DNA from 2 places in the Vibrio sp. 378 genome. Region 1 is predicted to be linked to the other one. Evidence: predicted binding sites of a transcription regulator. Region 1 holds the regulator's gene; the other holds the start of a gene.
What was found. The regulator PurR, encoded in region 1, represses purine synthesis genes. The targets are predictions, from matches to a motif close to TNANGNAAACGTTTNCNTNA.
Positions count from the first base shown of each region.

Region 2: the regulator PurR is predicted to act here: its motif matches at 5,530-5,549, upstream of purL (phosphoribosylformylglycinamidine synthase).

Region 1 is NZ_JAWOUO010000004.1:93,676-101,209, forward strand. Features, by position in the region: gene R7Q48_RS09195 (alpha/beta fold hydrolase) at 1-603, shown strand, start outside; gene R7Q48_RS09200 (DUF2007 domain-containing protein) at 635-955, opposite strand; gene R7Q48_RS09205 (TVP38/TMEM64 family protein) at 976-1,662, opposite strand; gene R7Q48_RS09210 (TfoX/Sxy family DNA transformation protein) at 1,777-2,367, opposite strand; cyclic di-GMP riboswitch class I at 2,484-2,573, opposite strand; gene purR (HTH-type transcriptional repressor PurR) at 2,861-3,865, opposite strand; gene torD (molecular chaperone TorD) at 4,333-4,980, opposite strand; gene torR (two-component system response regulator TorR) at 5,247-5,957, shown strand; gene elyC (envelope biogenesis factor ElyC) at 6,029-6,814, opposite strand; gene cmoM (tRNA uridine 5-oxyacetic acid(34) methyltransferase CmoM) at 6,929-7,534, shown strand, end outside.
Region 2 is NZ_JAWOUO010000005.1:296,097-303,630, reverse strand. Features, by position in the region: gene R7Q48_RS11955 (hypothetical protein) at 1-216, shown strand, start outside; gene R7Q48_RS11950 (prepilin-type N-terminal cleavage/methylation domain-containing protein) at 206-616, shown strand; gene R7Q48_RS11945 (AbgT family transporter) at 905-2,464, shown strand; gene tadA (tRNA adenosine(34) deaminase TadA) at 2,677-3,225, shown strand; gene mltF (membrane-bound lytic murein transglycosylase MltF) at 3,814-5,391, opposite strand; gene purL (phosphoribosylformylglycinamidine synthase) at 5,691-7,534, shown strand, end outside.

The DNA of each region.
Region 1 (7,534 bases):
CGTTATACCTTTACGGAAGTTACCCAAGATATTTTGAAAGTATTGGACCATTTAAAGATCCAATCCGCTCACTTTGTCGGTATGTCGCTTGGTACTATTATTGTTCGAAACCTTGCTGAATTGTCATCAGAGCGCGTACGTTCGATGGTGCTCGGCGGTGCTGTCACAAGGCTTAACACTCGTTCTCAGATATTGGTGAAATTAGGTAATTTTTGTAAGCATATCCTACCGTACATGTGGCTCTACAAACTGTTCGCTTATATTGTTATGCCTCAAAGAAGCCAACGAGAATCTCGCCACCTTTTTATTCGCGAAGCCAAGAAGCTTTGCCAAAAAGAATTTAAACGTTGGTTTATTCTTGCCGCTGATGTAAATCCGTTAATGAAATATTTTAAAGATCGAGAGTTACCCATTCCGACTCTTTACTTAATGGGCGACAGGGATTACATGTTTATTAAACCTGTCAAAGAAATGGTTGCAGCACATAAGCTCAGCATTCTACGAGAAATCCCGAATTGTGGTCATGTATGCAATGTAGAGCGTCCAGAAGACTTCAATCAACACTCCATCGAGTTTATTAAACAGCAAGCTGTATGTGCTTAAAACTGAGTGCATCCACTGAATAGGAGAGCCGCTATAGCTCTCCTAGTTGATATCCACATTGCCAACATGCACCAAATTGCCCTTCGTTTATTTCATGACATTTTGGGCATTGCCAATCTTGATACTCATGCCTATCGGATTGTTTTCGATATGCTTTTACTATTTCTTCAGCTTTCATCTTTTGTGCAGTGTCAAAAAGCCACACATAAGGATCGGTATCATCACCAAACGGCAGTTCTCCTTTTAAGCCGAAAATACCTTCTCCACGAACTTCACAGTAAATTTGTTCCACTTTAAGCAGCTCACATACAATGTGTGCTTCTGCTGGGTTTTTAGCGATAAATATTTTCATCAAAATACCCACTTCACCAATTACGAGTTTTGCTGACTTGGTGTCGGCCTTACTTTATTCATAACCCATTTAGTGATGATTGGAAATAGTCCCAATAGCGCAAAAGACGCTAATACTGCGGGTGAAACAATGCCCGATAGGCTTTCAATTGTTGCTAATTGAGTACCTGCATTCAGATATACGGCTGTGCCTGGCAGCATACCTATTTGGCTAGTGAGATAAAATCGACCTACAGACATCGGTGTTAAGCCCATCAGTAAGTTGATTAGAAAGAAAGGGAATACAGGGATTAGGCGCAAGGAAAATAGATAAAAAGCTCCGTCTTTTTCGACACCTTGATTAATTGCGTTGAGTTTATTTCCGAATTTGTTTTGTACCCAGTCACGCAATAAGTATCGGCTGCTCAAGAAGGCCAGTGTTGCCCCCATAGTGCTAGCGAAAGAAACCAGTAGCAAGCTTGTCCAAAAACCAAATAAGGCTGCACCAAGTAAGGTGACTACTGCCGCTCCTGGGATAGAAAAAGCGGTAATTGCAATGTAGGTAAAAAAGTAAATCGCAGCCGAGAATACAAAATTCTGATCGAGGTATGTAGTTAGTGCTTCTTGTTGGGCTTTTGCATTCTCTAAGGTTAAATACTGGCCAAAGTTAATACCTAAAAAGACGATAGCCGCTAGTAGGATGAGACCTAATATCAGTTTCTTATTCATAATTTTGATTCCAATTTGGGATATATGTAATAAGACAGTAGGAAAACCGAAAAAATTTCACAAAAAAACCGCAGATTAGACTGCGGTTTTACAAGATAGTTTTTAGGTCGACTTTTATTGGAGGCCGTTCATCAACTCATCTCGGCGAGCTTGAGGTACCACACTCCAATGAGTGCCGTTGATAGCACCTTCTAGTGCCCATAGCAACTCAATGTTGACGGTTGCAGAGTGCGTATCTCTTATCGCTTTATAGGCGTTAAGCGCACCTTCCTCTTCAAGCTTCTCTACGGATTCGATGCCGGCTTTTTTTAGCATGCGCTCGGTAGCCAGTCGTAAGTTAGGCAAATCTTTCAAACGGTTAGGCTTTGTACTTGCTTGCTGTTCTTTCTCAAGCTTTGCCTTTTTCAATGATTGATTCGCTACTTCGATTAAGCGTTCGCTTGATTCCCATAAATCGCTGGAAATAGCGTAGTACTTTGTAACGACTGGGAAGCCACGTTTTTTATAAACGTAAGGCTTTAGCCCTTGTTTCTCGAAGTCAGATGAAGTTTTTTGGTCTGCTCTGATATGAAGCTGATTGTTTACCACTAGTGCAAACATTGTTTCATCAGCGAATAGTCCGAAGCCACCAAACATTGAGCGCGACTTGATATTACCAAGTGCCTCAAATAGCTTCATAGAGTCTTTGAGTATCGGTTTATCCATGTTTTGTTATCTCGGTGTAATTAATATTACGCCACCAAAAGTCAGGTCCGAGAGAGTAGCAAACATGCGTAAAAACAATGTCATTACAGAGTAAAGTCATTGCTTACACACTTGCCATCGGTAACCCCGCTACCTTCCATATCGTAATATGGTTCAGGCCGGAGGCTTTGCGTCCCACTCTTTCGAATGGTTTGCCCTGTGCGTGACACAATGAGCATACTTCTTATATTGAATTAACATCACGGTTTAGCGTTAAAAGTGTGATTTCGGTTCAATAAAAATGATAGATTGAATGCTCTATTTTGCATATGGAAAGGTGCAAATTGGCCTTTGAAAAGGAGTTCTTAATATATATTACATTTATATAAAACAGGGAGTTAACGTTAGTCAATTGTTATTAGAGTGGTGTGAAGTATTAGAGAATGCTTAATTTTTCCAAAAAAATAAGCGCCCCTGTAGAGCGCTTATTTAACACGGTTAAATACAGTGAAATTTAGTTCATTTTTTTCACAGTATTTCGAATTACAAGCTCAGGTTGCATTTCGAAAATTCGTTTTTCGTGTTCTTTATCTTTGATACGCTCAAGTAGAATTTCGAATGCATTTTTACCAACACGACGTTTAGGTTGGTGGATAGTCGTTAGCGGTGGAGAGAAGTATTCCGCAAGCTCGATGTTGTCGTAGCCGATCACTGAAATATCTTCAGGAATTTTGATCCCGTTTTGTTGCAAGCGGCTCATTAGGCCTAGAGCCATTGTGTCGTTAAAACAGAATACCGCCGTCGGGCGCTTGTCCATTGCGGTAATTTTATCTGCAACTAATACGGCCGTATCACATTCAAAGTTACCTTCAAGGATCCAGTCTTCATTTACAGCTAGGTTCGCTTCGCTCATTGCGCGACGGAAACCTGCAATGCGCTCTTGGCAAGCAAGCTTTTCAAAATGACCGCTTAGACAAGCGATATCCGTATGACCATTGTCAATCAGATGTTTGGTTGCAATGTAGCCACCTTCTTCTGAGTTATCCATGATCTTGTCTGCTTGTGAGCTCTCTGGGCCCCAATCCATGACCACTTTAGGAATGTCCGCATGACGGTCAAGCATCTCTTTTAGTTCTTCGGTTAAGTCAGAACACATCACTAGGATGCCATCAACGCGCTTTTCAGCCAGCATACGAATGTAATCGCGTTGTTTTTCGTAAATCCCGCCTGTGTTACATAAAATCAGAGTATAGCCTTGGCGGTAACAGTAGCTCTCAACGCCATCAATCACTTCTGAGAAAAATAGGTTAGTTGATTGAGTTACTAACATGCCAATCGTACGAGTTGAGTTGCATTTTAGGCTGCGTGCAACGGCACTTGGCGCGTAATTCAGCTCGTCAACGGCTTTCATTACTTTTTCTTGCGTTGCTTCTGCAACGAAACGCGTTTTATTGATAACGTGCGAAACTGTCGTAGTGGAAACGCCGGCTAAGCGAGCAACGTCTTTTATCGTGGCCATAAATGGTGTCCTGTATCGAGCTACTGAAATATGTCGTATTGGATGTACCTGATGCTCTAATGGTTTCACACCTAGCAATCTAAAATTGGCGCTAAGTGTCTCGGCAGCGGTTGATCCAAGTGCGACAAAAGGGTGCGTAGCAGCATCGGTCGATGAATTTTATCTTTTTCTATCTGATGAGAAATTGCCATCAACCTGTTAAGAAAACACAAAAACCGCTATATTTCAGCGGTTTACATATAAATCATATTTAATCGTTTGCGCTCACATTTTAGCCCTATGTGGACTGACTAGCAATGTTTTCAGCAAGAGATTTGTGTATTTGAAGTCACATTTTGACTGCTAAATAACCAAGCGTCTTTGCGCTAAGTTAAGGCAAACGAATATTATACCCAAGTTACTTACAATCGGTCACTTTCAGGCACACAGGAAGCCCGATAGGCAGGCTCCCTAAAAATAGGCGGCAATTATTCACCAAGAAGGTAGGCGCTGTCTAGTTTACAAAATGCAACTAATAGTTTCGCGACACTTGAGTAAAATCCAAATTCATCGAATTTTTTACATTTGTCTGAAAACTGAGGTAACCAAGACATCAATTGTTGCTGGATAAAGTCGTTTTGTTTAACGAAGGCTTCTTCCATGTGTTTTTCTTGTTCAAGCTCGTTTGAGCGGATAATCATGTTCCCGAGAAAGTCGAGCTCAACGGCTAAGTGATCCGCAGGTTCCTTTAGGTTTTCGTCTACTTGAACGCCAAATTCAGCCATCAACTTTTCCATTTCCTCAGCTGGCTTGTCATTCAGTAAACCTGATTCACCAATGTACATGGATGCGTAAGGAAGAGCGCCGTATTTTTCTGTCTTCAAAAACAGTTCACAAAAGTCAGCTGCAAGCTCTAGTTGTGCATCTTCACGATCTTGTAACCGATTCAATGCATCAACTAGGCTATCAACGGCTGGTTTTAGCGACTCATTTTCACCTAAACCTGCGAGAAAACTGCGAATTTCAACACTGTGATAGGCTTCCAATTCTTTCTCTGTTAGTTCTTTTGCGAACAAGCTCGAAAACCACCAGTAAATTTCAGCGCGTTTTTCATTAAAAGCTTTCACTTCTTGCATTTTGGGCTCCTGAATGATGCTTCAAGTCATGCATCACAAAGTCAATTAGGGATATCCCCTAAGTGTAATCAATTAAAATGAATAGCAGTAACTATAATTGTTATGTTTTATGGTCAAAAATGACCGCTTATTAATAGCAATGGGCAAGCTTGTTTTGAATCAATAAAAACGCTAAATCTTGCGTTTTAATGTATCTATGACTAGAAATGTTACTAGTTATGAATAGAATACGTCTTGGATAATAAGAAGACAGAAAAGTGGTGTAAATGAGCTATCACGTATTAGTCGTAGAAGATGATGTTGTAACTCGTAGTAAGCTTGCGGGATATTTCCAAAATGAGGGCTACCAAGTCAGCGAAGCAGAGAGTGGCGCAGAAATGCGTGAAGTTTTGCAAGCGGGCGATGTAGACCTGATCATGCTGGATATTAACCTGCCTGGTGAAGACGGCCTGATGCTTACTCGTGAGTTACGTAGCCAATCGGATATTGGTATCATATTAGTAACAGGACGCACGGATAGCATTGATAAAATCGTAGGCCTAGAAATGGGTGCTGACGATTATGTGACAAAACCTTTTGAACTGAGAGAGCTGTTAGTTCGCGTTAAAAACTTGCTGTGGCGTATTTCAGCAGCGCGCAGTGGCAGCTCGAAAGCGAATGAAACCAGTGAAGAGCACATTGTGCGCTTTGGGGAGTGGACATTCGACATTCAACGTCGCGCACTTAGCCGCAACGGTGAGCCAGTAAAACTAACTAAAGCAGAGTATGAACTTTTGGTGGCATTATCGTCTTACCCTAACCAGGTGTTAAGTCGTGAGCGTATTTTGAACATGATCAGCCATCGAGTGGATGCGCCGAATGACCGCACCATTGATGTTCTTATTCGACGTATGCGCGCAAAAATGGAGTTCGATCCTAAGAACCCACAGATTTTTGTAACGGTGCACGGCGAAGGCTATATGTTTGCTGGTGACTAGTTTGAACATAACTCAATCGTAAAAAGAAAAGGAGAGCTTCGGCTCTCCTTTTTTGTGGCTTCAAGATAATACTAGTTTGCTTCAACCATTGGTGTTTGGCCGACAGTATCACGCAACCTTTGCCAAATACTGCCCAAGTACTCATGCCAATAAAGCTCTGTTTGTTCTAAGTAACGCGCTTTAGGTGAGTATTTATCCCAAGGTTGACTTATCTCGCTAATAGCTAAGAAGTTGGTCGGGGCTGGGATTGGTTTAATGCCTGCTGCGTTGAACTCATACAATGCACGGCTCATGTGACTCGCAGAAGTGACTAACACAATCTCCTTTTGTTGAACGAATGCAGCCGCTTGACGCGCCTCTTCCCACGTATCTTTCGCATCTTCTAATAAAATGATATCGGATTTCGCGACTCCCAACGCAAGGGCAACGTTCGCCATCATTCGCGCGTGGCTAATTTCAGAACCGCCAGCATAGCCGGATAAGATTAATTTCGCGCCTGGATACATTCTTAAAATACGAATGCCCTCAGTTAAGCGCATTAATGCTGCACGGCTTAACTGCGAGGTGGGTGGAATTTCGTCATCGATAACATGACCATTCCCTAAAACCATCACGTAGTCGATGGTGCCAGAAACTGGCAAAAAGGCTTTATGCTCTCGCTCTAACGGCATAAGAAGCTTGGTTGAAACAGGTTGGAAGGCAACAAGAAAAATGCCAACAAAAGAGAATAGAACAACGAAGCAGCCAGTTTTACGTTTTGTAGTAAAACTAATGAGAGCAAGACCCAACAAGCCTATCAGCAGCAATGCCGGAAGGGGCATAAGCATGGCTGACACTACTTTTTTCAGCTCAAACATACATAAATAGTCCGAAAAAACATCAATTGATAATAAAAATGAGGGTATCCCTCTTTATTCCTGCTTTCCTTGTGCCAGAATAGCGGCACAATCCGTTATGATAACTCAGCAGAAGTGACAGAAGACCGCAATTTCGACGATATCGCCCACAAATTTGCAAAAAATATTTACGGCTCCGATAAAGGGGAGATCCGCCAAATCATTGTGTGGGAAGATTTTCTACAGATTCTAAGTGAATTAGATGCTGACCAGCAACCCCTAGAAGTGTTAGACGCTGGTGGTGGTTTGGCACAAATGTCGCAAAAGCTTGCTAAGCTCGGACATCGAATCGCTTTATGTGATCTATCTTCGGAAATGCTGCAGTTGGCTAAGCAGGATATTGAAAAAAACGGTTTGCTTGAGCAGTATCGCCTGATTCATTCGCCTGTCCAATCCATCGGTGAACATATGGATGTACAGGTCGATCTGGTTATGTTCCACGCTGTGATGGAGTGGCTGGTTGATCCTAAGGCCGCACTTGAAACAGTTCTAGAGCAAGTAAAACCGGGAGGCATCGCATCAGTCATGTTCTACAACCACCACGGTTTAGTCTATAAAAATGTGGTTTGTGGCAACATTCCTCATATTTTAGACGGCATGCCTCACCGGAAAAGATTTAAACTACAGCCACAGAAAGGCCTAAAACCCGAAGAGGTCTATCAATGGATAGAAGATTCTGGT
Region 2 (7,534 bases), on a different contig from region 1:
GTGCCAAGTGTTGTAGAAGACTCATACAGGACAATAGCTTCTTATTATCAGCATGGTTCTTTTACGGTATCTGGTGGTCAATATTTTGATAGTGAAGATCAGGCAGCGGTTTTCTTCGATTCTTTGGACTTTAGATACAATAAAGATGTGATAGACAATTCAAGGAATGCGCATGCAATTCCTAGATGGAAAAAAGGCTCCTGGAATGATCTCTAAACAAAAAGGTTTTAACCTTCTTGAAGTTCTAATTTCTTTTCTGCTTATCGGTGTTGGGGCTCTAGGTTTAACTAAGCTAAACGTATATCTAGAACGCGAATCCGAATATGCCATAAAAAGTATTGAAGCACTGCGTCTAACAGAGAACCAGCTTGAATGGTTCCGAACGCGTGGTGCTTCGGATGCGCTTTCTACGATTTCTACTGCCAGTTTTGCCTCTATCGTGACAGGATCTTCCGCCACTGGAGCGTACACGGTGGAGTGGGATGTGCCACCTGCTACTGTATCAGGTTCACTAAAGACGATCATCATCACAACAAGTTGGGAAGATAGAATGGGGCAGACGCAATCCGTTCAGCTGAAAACTATGATTTCACAGTACAGTGAATTCGAAAACTAAGTTCAATTGCATACATGGGCTGAGACAAATGCGGGTGTAATTTCTGTTTGATACCGGATTTTTCACGGTTAATAAATGGTTTTTGAACTGTTAATTGAGTTGATGTGCTACTGTTTTTATTATGTTTAATTGAAGTGGTGTTTTTGCAAAATATGTCTCCAATTATGAAAAAAAATCTAGAACCTTGTGCTTTCTCCATTAGTGTTTACTAGAATACTCGTTGGATAGTAGGTCGTTATAATTATTCAAATAGGCCTTGGCACCAACATCATTCACTATGGAGTTACCATGAGTAACCAAGCTGTAAATAAGGCACCATCATCGAAGCCGAGCGGGATGGAGCGCTTTTTAAACTTTATCGAGAGGACAGGTAACAAAATTCCTGATCCTGCGATTTTGTTCTTCTGGGCATTGATCATTACTTGGGCGGCGTCAGCACTTTTGTCGAATGTATCATTCGATCTTCCAAACCCTCGAACGGGCGAAGCTCTTACTATCACCAACTTACTTACGGGCGAAGCGCTAGCAAGTTTCCTTGCTAACATGGTGACGACGTTTACTGGCTTTGCGCCACTGGGTATCGTACTTGTCGCAATGCTAGGTGTGGGTGTTGCAGATTCTTCGGGTTTTATTACGACGGGTCTTAAGAAGATGCTGAACTTCACGCCAGCTAAGCTTCTTACTCCAATGCTTATTTTGGTTGCCATTGTATCGCATACTGCGGCAGATGCAGGCTATGTTCTGGTTATTCCTCTTGGCGGTATTATCTTCCATGCGGCAGGTCGTCACCCTTTAGCAGGTATTGCGGCAGCATTTGCAGGTGTATCTGGTGGCTTCTCTGCAAACTTTATCCCTTCAGGTATCGATCCGCTATTGGCTGGCTTTACGCAAACTGCGGCGCAGGTTCTTGATCCTGAATATGTGGTTAACCCATTAGCGAACATCTTCTTCACTGGCCTATCCTCTATCATTATTGTGGGGATTGGTTGGTACGTGACAGAGAAAATCATCGAGCCTCGTTTATCAAAAATGCCAATTGATGATGATGCGGAAACCGCGCCAAACCTAGGTTCATTTACTGAACTGGAATCAAAAGCATTCCGTTATGCAGGTTGGGCAATGATGGCGGGTATTGCTTTACTTGTTGCAGCGTTAATTCCAGAAACATCAGCACTTCGCTCGCCTGAAGGTGAAATTACTGCCTTCTCAGCACCGATAATGAAGTCTATCGTGCCGTTGATCTTTATTCTGTTTATCATTCCTGGTTACGTTTACGGTAAAGTGTCTGGAACGTTCAAGACCAGCAACGACATTATCAAAGCGATGGCTGATACTATGTCAACCATGGGCGCATACATTGTTATGTCGTTCTTCTGTGCTCAGTTCCTATCTGCATTTGCTCAGTCAAACATCGGTACGATGCTAGCGTTGTATGGCGCAGAAGGCTTAAAAGCGATGAACCTACCAGGTGAAGTGACCATCATCGGTATGATACTTCTAACCGCGTCTGTAAACCTACTTATTGGTTCGGCATCTGCAAAATGGGCTTTAATTGGTCCAATCCTAGTGCCAATGCTAATGGCGGTTGGTATCTCGCCTGAGCTGTCTCAGGCGGCTTACCGTGTGGGGGACTCTGTATCGAACATCGTTTCGCCTCTAATGGTATTTTTCCCTCTTGTAGTGGTTTACTGTCAGCGTTATGTGAAGTCGGCTGGTATCGGTACGCTTGCGTCACTAATGATGCCATTCTCGATCGCAATGCTGATCGGTTGGTCTATCTTCCTAGTTGCTTATTGGATGGTAGGTATCCCGCTAGGCATTCAAGCTCCTTACACTTACACAATGTAAAAACGTGTAGGGTGTGAAAGCCGCTAATTGGCAGCCAAAAAGCGCAGGTCTTCGATCTGCGTTTTTTTGTTCTCGTAAAACGAACATCGATAGGCCTTGTAACTAGTTTTTTGGAGTTGCAGACTTTGTCCCGTGATGTGTTGCTGTAGTGAAACCGAAGTTGGTGATAAAATTCCTGACTTCAATCGTTTTTTGTTTCTTTGGAGCCTCCTTTGTCTAACCATCCGTTTTCCCCTCAAGATGAATTGTTTATGCGCAGAGCGATGGAGCTTGCTGAGCAAGCAGAAGCTGAGGGGGAAGTACCTGTTGGCGCAGTGCTTGTCAAAGATGGTGAAATTATCGCTGAGGGGTGGAATCGCTCTATTGGTACTAATGACGCTACCGCACATGCTGAGATCCAAACGCTGCGTAAAGCAGGCCAAAAGCTAGAAAATTACCGCCTTCTGGATACGACGTTATATGTAACACTTGAGCCATGCCCAATGTGTGCCGGAGCCTTATTGCATAGCCGCGTTAAGCGGGTTGTTTTTGGAGCGCCAGATTTAAAAGCTGGAGCAGCAGGAACAGTGCTTAATTTGTTTGAAAGTCAAGCCGCTTACCATTACGCCTTAGTTGAAAAGGGGCTGCTAGAAGATGAGTGCCGCACTCAGCTACAAGCGTTTTTTAAGCGCCGCCGAAAGGAAATTAAAGCGAAGAAGCAAGCACAAAAAGCATTAGAAAATGGAGAGAGCGAACAAGGTAGTAGGAGTAGTGAGGGCTAGCAAACACCTACAACGTGGTAGATGTTTGCTTGGACGCACTAGTGATTGACTAAATGTACAAAAACACGATTACGTGAACTTACTTTCTTTTTCATACATGTCAGTTTACGTTTACGTCGGATAGCAGCTACTGTGTTATTTAAACGCTTTGACTGCACTCTACGTCTTCTCATATTCAAAACCTCCTGCAGACAAGACTTTTACCAGTAAAGTGCGGCTCATCGATGCTTGGCAATAGGCTCGATAATCGCACTAAACATTGTATGGTTTAAACGTTCTTCATTTGACTTCTGCATTGCACAGAGCCAGCAAACAATTTCAATACGATGCTTAATAATAGGAGTGACGTTATTTCGGCAGAGTGTAGCCGAAAGCGCCGCTTCATCAAGTGAGCTAAACCATGTGGTTGTCAAGTAATCTGTTACAAAGCAATCAGTTTTACTAACGATGAAGAAAAGGCGACCAACCAAAGGAATGGTTGAGTGTGGTTGGTGTCACTCAGAATATTGGAGTCTAGATAAGTTTTCGTTAGGACTCAACAAAAATGACGAGCTTCATAGGCTCGTCATTTTTTAGTTTACCGCGGGTTTATTCTTCAATGCTTTCTTGTTCGGTGTCTTCTTCAACCGTGACGTCAGAAGCGCCAGAGACTTGTTCTACGACGGTCTCTACTGCGCCCGATATCAAAATGTCGGGGTTGAGCGGCGGAATCACTTGCAAGTCATCGCTATTCTCATCAATCGCTGGCTGTTGGCTGACATGACCAATGATGGATTGGTAGTAACGTCGAATATTTTCTACGTAATTACGCGCTTCATCGCCTCTGGCGTACCCATAGCGAGTTTGGCTGTAATAGCGCTTCTGACGAAGTAAAGGCAGCCTGTCTTTTACATCGGCCCAAGCGTTCGGATCGCCACCTTGTGCTTTGGTGAGTCGTCGTGCGTCCATCATGTGGCCGTAACCAATATTGTATGAAGCTAACGCAAACCATATTTTTTCATGCTCGTTAATGCTATCAGGCACGCGACTTACAATACGACGTAAGTACTCGACACCACCACGAACAGATTGCTCAGGGTCTAAACGGTTTGTTACCCCGACGCTTTTCGCTGTTGGCAGAGTCAGCATCATCATCCCCCTAACACCTGTTGGCGATTTTGCTGTTGGTTTCCAGTGTGACTCTTGATAAGCCAATGCTGCAATTAAGCGCCAGTCGAACTCTTCGCTGTATTTTTGGAATAAAGGTGCCCATTTAGGCAATTTGTCATCCAGAGCTCGAATGAATGCGCGAGTATCAACGTAGTCAAATGCTTCAATATGACCAATGTACTTTTCTTCGAGGGTGGACAGTTCTCCTGATTGTTTGATGTTACCGAAAAACTCTATCAGCATCGCATACAAACTTTCGTCTTCAGAACGTCGAGTAAACCAAGATACTGGTTGATCTTCTGTAAGTTCGAACGCGAGCGCAAGATCGGGGTAAAGGCGTTGAGCAAGGGAAAGTTCCACCGAATCAGTCACAGTAAAACGTAACTCACCCGTCGATACGTATTTGAGTAAGTCTCTCGTGTCAGCATCACCAACAATTTCAAACTGAAGTTCTGGATACTGCTTCTTTAACGCTGTTAGGGTCGGAACATATTGCGATTGTTCAACGATCTTTAATGTTTGAGCGCCTGCATTTGTATCTTCGTCGGACTCGTCGTCTTTCGAGGCTTGGTATTCAATGAGTTGTTCGATATCACGTGGTCGAAGTTGCCCTTTTTTATATACCACTTGTTGGCTTACATAATAATAGGCAGGGCCTGGTCTAAATCGTTTGACTGCTTGTGACGTTTGATTTAAACCCGTAGCGATGATATCGATATCTCCTTTCTTAAGAGCAGGAAAAAGCTCAGCTTGGCGAAAGGCTGGTTTAATCTCGAGTTTGACGCCGAGCTGCTCCGCAAACTGACGCGCCAATTCGTAATCCAACCCTGCGGGACCATCGGGACCTATGTAGTAGGAAAGCTGATTGTTTAGCGTGCCAACACGAAGCACACCACGTTCTTGAATTTTTTCAAATTCACTTTTGGGCTCCGACTCAATCTGGCAAGCAGAGAGTAAAAGAACAGAAACTAAAATTAGAGCACTGCGCTTGAGCCGGTTGAAGTGACTTATTTGCATTAATAGGTACATCTTGGAAAATTTCTATTTGCCTTTATATCAAAGCGAGCTCATGGGGCAAAGTGAATCACACACTTATAACGTGACATTGTGTGTTTTATCGACATTTTAGTTGTAATTCAAATTTGACAAAAAAAATGACGCAAACGGTTGCTTTTGGTGTTACATCACAAAAACAATTACTATATAATGCGCTCGCAATGACGAGGTGGAATCGGCATAGGTTCGACAGGGCTTATTTTAAGTGTCTGAATTTATTCCAATATCACCTTAATCAATTGCATAAGAGACCTAAGCACATGAGAATTTTGCGTGGCTCCCCAGCTCTTTCTGAGTTTCGTGTTAATAAACTACTGGAACTTTGTCGTGAACAAGATCTGCCTGTAACTAGCATTTATGCCGAGTTTATGCACTTTGCCGATCTAAAGTCAGACCTTGATGACCAAGAGTTAGAAAAACTTGAAAAGTTACTAACTTACGGCCCAACCATCGAAGAGCATGAGCCTGAAGGTCTTCTACTTCTTGTCACGCCTCGTCCTGGCACTATCTCGCCTTGGTCTTCTAAATCTACCGATATCGCTGTTAACTGTGGTCTGGATAAAGTGAAACGTCTAGAGCGTGGTACGGCTTATTATGTCGAATCTTCAGTTGTTCTATCAGAAGCTCAAGCTGACGCTGTTAAAGCGTTAATTCACGACCGCATGATGGAAACAGTATTCACAGAATTTGAAGCCGCATCAGCATTATTTACTGTTGCAGAGCCTAAGCCTGTCGCACATGTTGATATCTTAGCTGGCGGTCGTCTTGCGCTTGAAGAGGCAAACGTTTCCCTTGGCTTGGCACTCGCAGAAGATGAAATTGATTACTTGGTAGAGAACTTTACTAAGCTTGGGCGTAACCCAAACGACATTGAATTGATGATGTTTGCTCAGGCGAACTCAGAGCATTGTCGCCACAAAATTTTTAACGCAGATTGGACTATCGACGGGGTAGATCAACCTAAGTCTTTGTTCAAAATGATCAAAAACACTTTTGAAACGACACCTGACTATGTGCTGTCTGCATACAAAGACAACGCAGCCGTTATGACAGGTTCTAAAGCGGGGCGTTTCTTCCCTGACCCTAAATCTCGTCAATACACGTACCACCATGAAGATACGCACATCTTGATGAAGGTAGAAACGCACAACCACCCAACGGCAATCTCTCCGTGGCCGGGCGCATCGACTGGCTCAGGCGGTGAAATTCGTGACGAAGGCGCGACGGGTATCGGCGGTAAGCCAAAAGCGGGTCTGGTTGGTTTTACAACCTCTAACTTACGTATTCCTGGTTTTGAACAGCCATGGGAAACCGACTTCGGCAAGCCGGGTCGTATTGTGAATGCGTTAGACATCATGCTTGAAGGCCCTCTTGGCGGCGCGGCATTCAACAACGAATTTGGTCGTCCAAATCTATTGGGTTACTTCCGTACTTACGAAGAAAAAGTCACTTCTCATGCGGGTGAAGAAATTCGTGGTTACCACAAACCAATCATGATTGCTGGTGGTATGGGTAACATCCGCGATGAACACGTACAGAAGAAAGAGATCCCTGTAGGTGCGAGCCTAATCGTACTTGGTGGTCCGGCAATGAACATCGGTCTTGGTGGTGGTGCGGCATCTTCCATGGCATCTGGTCAGTCAGCAGAAGATCTGGACTTCGCTTCGGTACAGCGTGAAAACCCAGAGATGGAACGTCGCTGTCAGGAAGTTATCGACCGTTGTTGGCAGTTAGGCGACGACAACCCAATCGCATTTATCCACGATGTGGGTGCAGGCGGTATCTCTAACGCATTGCCTGAACTTGTCGACGACGGTGAGCGTGGCGGTAAGTTCCAATTACGCGATGTACCAAACGATGAGCCGGGCATGAGCCCACTGGAAATCTGGTGTAACGAATCACAGGAACGTTACGTTCTAGCGGTAGCGCCAGAAAACATGGAAGCATTCGACGCCATCTGTAAGCGTGAACGCGCACCGTATGCAGTGGTGGGTGTGGCGACAGAAGAGCGTCATCTAACGTTAGAAGATTCTAACTTCGACAATACGCCAATCGATATGCCAATGGATATCCTGCTTGGTAAGCCACCGAAGATGCACCGTGA